DNA from 3 places in the Adlercreutzia sp. CNCM I-6215 genome. Region 1 is predicted to be linked to each of the others. Evidence: riboswitches for the same ligand, from Rfam matches in the RefSeq annotation. Region 1 holds a riboswitch; each other region holds the start of a gene.
The links. Region 1 has a riboswitch for FMN ahead of ACW4LP_RS07570 (ECF transporter S component). Riboswitches for the same ligand answer to the same signal wherever they lie in the genome.
Positions count from the first base shown of each region.

Region 2: another riboswitch for FMN. It lies ahead of ribD (bifunctional diaminohydroxyphosphoribosylaminopyrimidine deaminase/5-amino-6-(5-phosphoribosylamino)uracil reductase RibD); the one in region 1 lies ahead of ACW4LP_RS07570 (ECF transporter S component).
Region 3: another riboswitch for FMN. It lies ahead of ribD (bifunctional diaminohydroxyphosphoribosylaminopyrimidine deaminase/5-amino-6-(5-phosphoribosylamino)uracil reductase RibD); the one in region 1 lies ahead of ACW4LP_RS07570 (ECF transporter S component).

Region 1 covers NZ_CDRVMA010000008.1:59,622-61,873, reverse strand. The annotation lists gene ACW4LP_RS07575 (ABC transporter ATP-binding protein) at 1-642, shown strand, start outside; FMN riboswitch at 816-967, shown strand; gene ACW4LP_RS07570 (ECF transporter S component) at 1,124-1,765, shown strand; gene ACW4LP_RS07565 (energy-coupling factor transporter ATPase) at 1,765-2,252, shown strand, end outside.
Region 2 covers NZ_CDRVMA010000002.1:268,341-270,592, reverse strand. The annotation lists gene ribD (bifunctional diaminohydroxyphosphoribosylaminopyrimidine deaminase/5-amino-6-(5-phosphoribosylamino)uracil reductase RibD) at 1-1,145, opposite strand, end outside; FMN riboswitch at 1,280-1,407, opposite strand; gene ACW4LP_RS02860 (YebC/PmpR family DNA-binding transcriptional regulator) at 1,681-2,252, shown strand, end outside.
Region 3 covers NZ_CDRVMA010000006.1:156,399-158,650, forward strand. The annotation lists gene ACW4LP_RS06530 (riboflavin synthase) at 1-109, opposite strand, end outside; gene ribD (bifunctional diaminohydroxyphosphoribosylaminopyrimidine deaminase/5-amino-6-(5-phosphoribosylamino)uracil reductase RibD) at 91-1,308, opposite strand; FMN riboswitch at 1,409-1,522, opposite strand; gene argS (arginine--tRNA ligase) at 1,617-2,252, opposite strand, start outside.

The sequences.
Region 1 (2,252 bases):
GTGGAAGTGGCCGGCCACGACACGGGTGAGCTGGCCTCGCGCGAGCGGGCGCATCTGATGGCCGTGCTGGCCCAGAGCTCGCGCGTGCCTCCCATGACCGTGGAGGCCCTGGTGGCCTGCGGCCGCCATCCCCACCTGGCCTGGGGAGGACGCCTCGGCCCCGACGATCGCGCGGCCGTGGAGGCCGCTATGGAACGGGCCGGCGTCGCGCGCTTTCGCAGCCACGACCTGCGCCAGCTCTCCGGCGGCGAGCGCCAGCGGGCCCATGTGGCCCGCACGCTCGCCCAGGACACCGACCTCATCGTGCTGGACGAGCCCACCACCTATCTGGATATCAGCGCCTGCCACGACCTCATGGCCCTCGTGCGCGACCTGAACCGCCGCGAGGGCAAGACCGTCGCCATGGTCATCCACGATCTGGATCTCGCCCTGCGCTACTCCGATTACCTCGTGGTGATGCAGAAGGGGAGGGTCGTCGATGCGGGCCCCACCGACGAGGTGCTCGCCTCGGGCGCCGTCGGCGACGCCTTCTCCATGGACATCTGCCCCCACGACCGCCCGCGTTTTGCAGAACGCGGCGAGGATTTCGAAGGGCGCGCCGAAACCGAGCGCGGCTACGTGCTGTACCCCCGTCGCCGCTGACGGGCGGCGCGAGGCCCCGGGGCCTCGAGGCCCGAGGCCCGGAGGTCCCGAGGCCCCGAGATCCCGAGGCCCGGAGGTCCCGAGGCATCGGCGGCGTCTATCGACCGCCGCGCGCATCCAATGGCCCCAGGGGTTGCGCGCGCGGCGGCCGTCGCCTACAATGTGCCCCGTGAATTCTGTTTCAGGGCGAGGTGGAAATCCTCACTGGCGGTAAGCACGGCGGCGCCTTAGGCGCTCGGCAAGCCCGCGACCCTGTGCGAGAGCGCAGGCTGACCCGGTGAAAGTCCGGGGCCAACGGTTACAGTCCGGATGGAAGAGGCAGACGTTCGCGTTTCTGGCGCCCCGACCGACAGGGCCGATGCAAACGGAAACGCGACATCATGGAAGCCTGTATGAAAGGAATTCATACAGGCTCGTTTTCTTTTTTGCGAGGGGAAGCGGCTCCGGAAGATACGCCTCGCGAAGAGAAAGAAGGTCCATCATGGCCAACAAACCCACGACCCACCCCGCTGTCGGCTCCTCCACGGTGCGCCCGGCCAAGGCGCCCACGGCCCAGAAGACCATGGCGAACACGAACCGCTGGTCCACCCGCGTGCTCGTGACCATCGCGCTCCTGTGCGCCATCTCGGTGCTCCTGTCCTTCGTCGAGTTCCCGCTGCTGCCCGGCGTGGCATGGCTGTCCTACGACGCCTCCATCATGCCCGCGGCGGTCTGCGGCTTCGCCTTTGGCCCGGCGGCGGGTCTCGCCTGCGGCATCATCTCGGTGGTGGCCCACGGCATCCTCTTCGCCGACTTCACCGGCGCCCTCATGAACCTGCTCGTGGTCATCGGCTTCATCCCGCCCTCGGCGCTCGTGTACAAGAAGATTCACACCCTGAAGGGCGCCATCATCGGTCTGGTGCTCGGCATCGTGTTCGCCGTCATCATGGCCGTGCTTGGCAACCTCGTGGTCACCCCGGCATGGCTCGGCGTGCCGCTCGATGCCGTCGTGGCCATGATCGTGCCCATCCTCATCCCGTTCAACCTGTTGAAGGGCCTTTTGAACGCCATCCTGACGCTTATCGTCTACAAGGCCATCTCGAACCTCATCACCCCGAAGAAAGACCAGGTTAAGGGCCGCTAATGAGCACCGATGTCTTCGTCGACTTCCGCGATGCCGCCTTCACCTACGACGGCGAGGCCTTCGTCTTCCGCCACTTGAACCTGACGGTGCCTCAGGGGCAGTTTCTGTGCCTGCTCGGTGGCAACGGCTCGGGGAAGTCCACCCTGGCCAAGCACATCAACGCGCTGCTTCTGCCCGACGAGGGCGAGGTGGTCGTGTTCGGCTGCGACACCCGCGACGCAGAGCAGACCTACTTCATCCGCTCCAACGCCGGGCTCGTCTTCCAGAACCCCGACGACCAGCTGGTGGCGAGCCTCATCGAGAACGACGTCGCCTTCGGCCCGGAGAACCTCGGTATCCCGAACCCCGAGCTGCGCGAGCGGGTGACCCGAGCGCTCGCCGAGGTGGGCCTGCAGGGCTTCGAGGCCCACGAGACCAATGCGCTTTCCGGCGGCCAGAAACAGCGCGTGGCCATCGCCGGGGTGCTCGCTATGGACCCGGCCATCCT
Region 2 (2,252 bases), on a different contig from region 1:
GCCTCGCTTTCGACTGAAGGGGAAACGGCGCATTCTAAGAGCAGATCGGGCCCAAGGGCGGTGACGGTGGGGGAGGAAAGGCGAAGCGCGTCGGCGGGCAGCGCCACGCCCCGACCTGCCACCGGCCCTGGCGCGCTTGCTCCCCCGAAAAGCTTCGGGGCGATATAGGCTTGCACGCGGTTCGCCAGTCCGCCGTCGATGAAGGCGCCGTGCAGCGCAGGGCCGCCTTCGACGAGGATCGAGTCGATGCCCAAGCTGCCCGCGTGATCGAGAAGGGCCGGCAGGTTCACTGCGCCGTTGCCCCCTTCCGCCGGCGGCGACGCCCAGACTGAACATCCGGCCTCGCGCAGGGCGCCTGTGCGCTCGGCGCTCGCCTGCGGCCCCACCGCCACCAGCGTCGGTATCTCTTGGGCTGTCCGCACGAGCAACGCATCCAGGGGCAAGCGCCCTTGGGAGTCGACCACGATGCGCAGCGGCTGCCGCCAGGGGCCGCCTTCCAAGCGGCAGGTAAGCGCGGGGTCATCGGCTAGGGCGGTGCCGATGCCCACCATGATGGCTGCGAACCGGTGTCGGTCGCGATGCACCCGCTCGCGCGCTTCGGGCCCGGTGATCCACCGGGATGCCCCCGTGCGCGTGGCCGCTTTCCCGTCCAGGGTCATGGCGTATTTCAGCACCACCAAGGGGCGCCCGGTGGTAATGAAGTGGAAGAATACCTCGTTGAGGTGCCGGCACCCCTCTTCCAGGACCCCCGTCTCCACTACCGTGGCCGCCTCGCGCAGCTGCGCGCACCCTTGGCCCGCCACCAAAGGGTTCGGGTCAAGGGCGCCCACGACGACGCGGGCAATGCCCGCTTCCAGGATAGCGTCGGTGCAGGGTGGCGTTTTGCCCCAATGGCAGCACGGCTCCAGCGTGACGTACAGGGTGCTTCCGGCGGGGTCTTCGGCGCATGCGGCCAGCGCCTCCCGCTCCGCGTGGGGCTGGCCGCATGCGGTGTGCCAGCCCTCGCCGATGATGCGGCCGTCTTTCACGATAACGGCACCTACGAGTGGGTTTGGGCTGGTCCAGCCAGTCCCTCTCTCGGCAAGCACCAGCGCACGGGCCATGAAGGCTTCGTCGCGTGCGAGTTGCTCTAACTTCTGGGACATCGCTCACCTCCAACGCATCGCTGCGACCTTCGGGCGCCACTTCCGAAAAGATGAGCGGACGATTGCGAAAAAAGCCCTGAAACCAAAAGGTTCCAGGGCTTCTAACTGTCCGATGCGCTCCGCTGGGGAGCACTTCCTATCTTCTTCCATCCAGACTGTAACTGTCGGCTTCGGAATTTCACCGAATCAGCCGCAAGCGCAAGACGTGCGGATCGTGGGCTGTACCACCGGTGGGGACTTTCACCCCGCCCTGAAGATCATGTTCAATTGTTGATCGATCATAGTGCTTTATGGAAGTCCGCGCAACCCACGAATTGGGAAATCTGTGGATACCGTTGGTGATTGCTCGGGACGTGGCGCTTCTTTCCAGGGGCGCGCCACAGCCGCGTATCCGACAAACCTGGCGATGCGCTCGTTCTCTGCGCGCGGCCCCTTCCGTAGAAAAACCGTGCAGCGCGGCAGCTGGGTTTTCCCGTTCGCGCCCTTGTGGTACCATAAACCGCTGTTGTATTCGCGTTTCGAAGGGACTTAATTCATGTCAGGGCATTCTAAGTGGGCAACCACCAAACATCGCAAGGCCGCGCAGGACGCTAAGCGCTCGGCTCTGTTCTCCAAGCTGGCTCGCAACATCACCGTGGCCGCCAAGGAGGGTGGCGACCCGAACCCCGACAACAACGCGTCGCTGGCCGCCGCCATCGAGAAGGCCAAGGGCTATTCCATGCCCAAGGACAAGATCAAGACCGCCATCGACAAGGCTTTCGGTTCCGGCAAGGACGCCGCCAACTACGAGACCGTCGTCTACGAGGGCTACGGCCCGGCGGGCGTGGCGGTGCTCTGCGAGGCGCTGACCGATAACCGCAACCGCACCGCCGCCGATGTGCGCGCTGCCTTCTCCCATTCCGGCGGCAACCTCGGCACCTCCGGCTCGGTGGCCTTCCAGTTCGACCGCAAGGGCCAGATCATGGTGTCCAAGGAGGTCGAGACCGGCGACAAGAAGAACCCCATCGGTCCGAACGGCGCCGCTGCCGACGAGGAGGAGTTCATGCTCGCCGTGGCCGAGGCCGGCGGCGACGACTACGAGGACGCCGACGAGGAGTGGATCGTCTA
Region 3 (2,252 bases), on a different contig from region 1:
GTCGCACATCGCCCAAAACCCGCTTGGCGGCAATGCGTAGCACGCCGTCTTTGGAGCCGCCGCGCAGGGAACGCACGCGTCCCACTTCCTCTACGATACCGGTGAACATGGCTGAAGCCTCCCTTCCAGCAGCACGTCGCCTCCCATCATCTGCAGGGACACCTCGGAAAGGACGGGCGCATCCGCCGGATCCCCCACCCCGCGCCCCGCCACGGGGCCCAAAGCTTCTAAGCCGCCGAAAATCTTGGGCGCAATGTAGGCTTGGACGCGATCGACCAAACCTTCGTCGAAAAGGCTGCCGAGAAGCGTCGGCCCCCCTTCCACGATCAGGGAGTCCAGAGAGAAGCGCTGCCAGAGCAGCTCCATGAGAATGCGAGGGTCAACGCGACCTTCTCTCGCAGGCACCGCAACCACCGCGCATCCGCGCTCGGCCAGGGCGTTGCGGCGAGCCAGCAGCGCGCCCTCGGCCACGGCCACTATCACGGGCGCCTCGCTTGCCGTGCGAACCAGTTGGGATTCCAGGGGAAGGCGCGCGGCGGCATCGACCACGACGCGCGCCGGCTGGGAGACCTCGCGTCCATCGAGGCGGCACGTCAGCAGAGGATCGTCGGCGAGCGCCGTGCCGATGCCCACCATGACCCCGGCATGGCGGTGGCGGTCCTCATGAACGCGGCGGCGCGCCGCCTCTCCGGTCACCCAGCGAGAAAGCCCCTCCCGCGTGGCCACCTTCCCGTCCAAGGTCATGGCGTATTTGGCTATCACCAGGGGACGGCGCTGCTCCATGGCGTGCAGGAACGGTTCGTTGACAGCGCGGCACGATGGCTCCAAGACCCCCACGGCCACTTCGATGCCGGCCCGCCGCAGAGCCTCGTTGCCCCTGCCCGCCACAAGAGGGTTGGGATCGAGCACGCCCACGACCACGCGCGCAATGCCGGCCTCGATAAGCGCCTCGGTGCACGGCGGCGTCTTGCCCGTATGGCAGCAGGGCTCCAAGGTGACATAGGCCGTGGCACCGGCCGGCGACTCGCTGCAAGCCGCAAGCGCCTCCCTCTCGGCATGGGGACCGCCGAAACGGTGGTGCCAGCCCTCGCCGATGATACGGCCGTCTCGCACAATGACGGCGCCGACAAGGGGGTTGGGGCTCGTCCATCCCGCTCCGCGCCGGGCCAGCTCAACGGCTCGGGCCATGAAGCGCTCATCAGCCTCAGCGGGCAGCGAGCCGTCGGCATCCGCTGATTGCGCACCCACTTCCGACGATCGCACGCCCCCTCGCGCCCCATCGGGGACGCTGCGCCCTCCGTCCATCATGCCTCCTTTCACAAAGACACCTCAGGACAGGGGGGCGCCCGCATTGCAAAGGGCCCTGAAACACGAGGTTCCAGGGCCCTTGAGCATACGCGCGCACGCTGAAGATCTTCTTCCATCCAGACTGTACTGTCGGTCTCGGAATTTCACCGAGTCAGCCCTAAGGCTCGCGGACTTTACCGCCGGTCGGGAATCTCACCCTGCCCTGAAGATGCTATGTAGTTGTTCGACGGGAAGGATATTACGGCCGTTCTTCCCGATAGTCAATTACCCAAATTATTTCAAATGGGTGAAAGCACAAAATCCGATGGCTACATCTTCACCGGAGCCGACACGCCCAGCAGGTTCAGCGTCAAGGCCAGCACGATGCGGGTGGCGTCGCACAGGGCCAAACGCGCCGTCTGCACGTCGGCGTCGTCGGTGAGCACGTGGCAGTTGGTGTAGAACTGGTGGAACAGCGACGCCAGATCCTGCGCGTAGTGGGTCAGACGGAACGGCGCGCGGTCGCGGGCCGCCAGGGCGATGAGGTTGCCAAAGTCGGCCATCTTGCGCATGAGCGCCAGCTCAGAGGGATGGGTGAGCGGCGTCAGGTCGCAATCCTCGGGGATGATCTTCTCGGCGAGCTCGCCCATGGTCATCTCCCCCGCCTCGACGGCGGCGGCATCGGCCTCATCGGCCGCCTTGCGCAGGATCGAGCAGATGCGCGCATGGGCGTACTGTACGTAGTACACCGGATTGGAGGCGTCCTTCTTCTTCGCCACCTCGATGTCGAAGTCGATGGGCTGGTCGGCCGAGCGAGACAGCATGAGGTAGCGGGTGGCATCCACGCCCACCTCGTCGATGAGCTCCTCGAAGGTGACCATCTCGCCGGTGCGCTTGGACATGCGCACGGCCTTGCCATCGCGGAACAGGTTCACGAGCTGCCCCAGCTGCACCTCGAGCGCCCC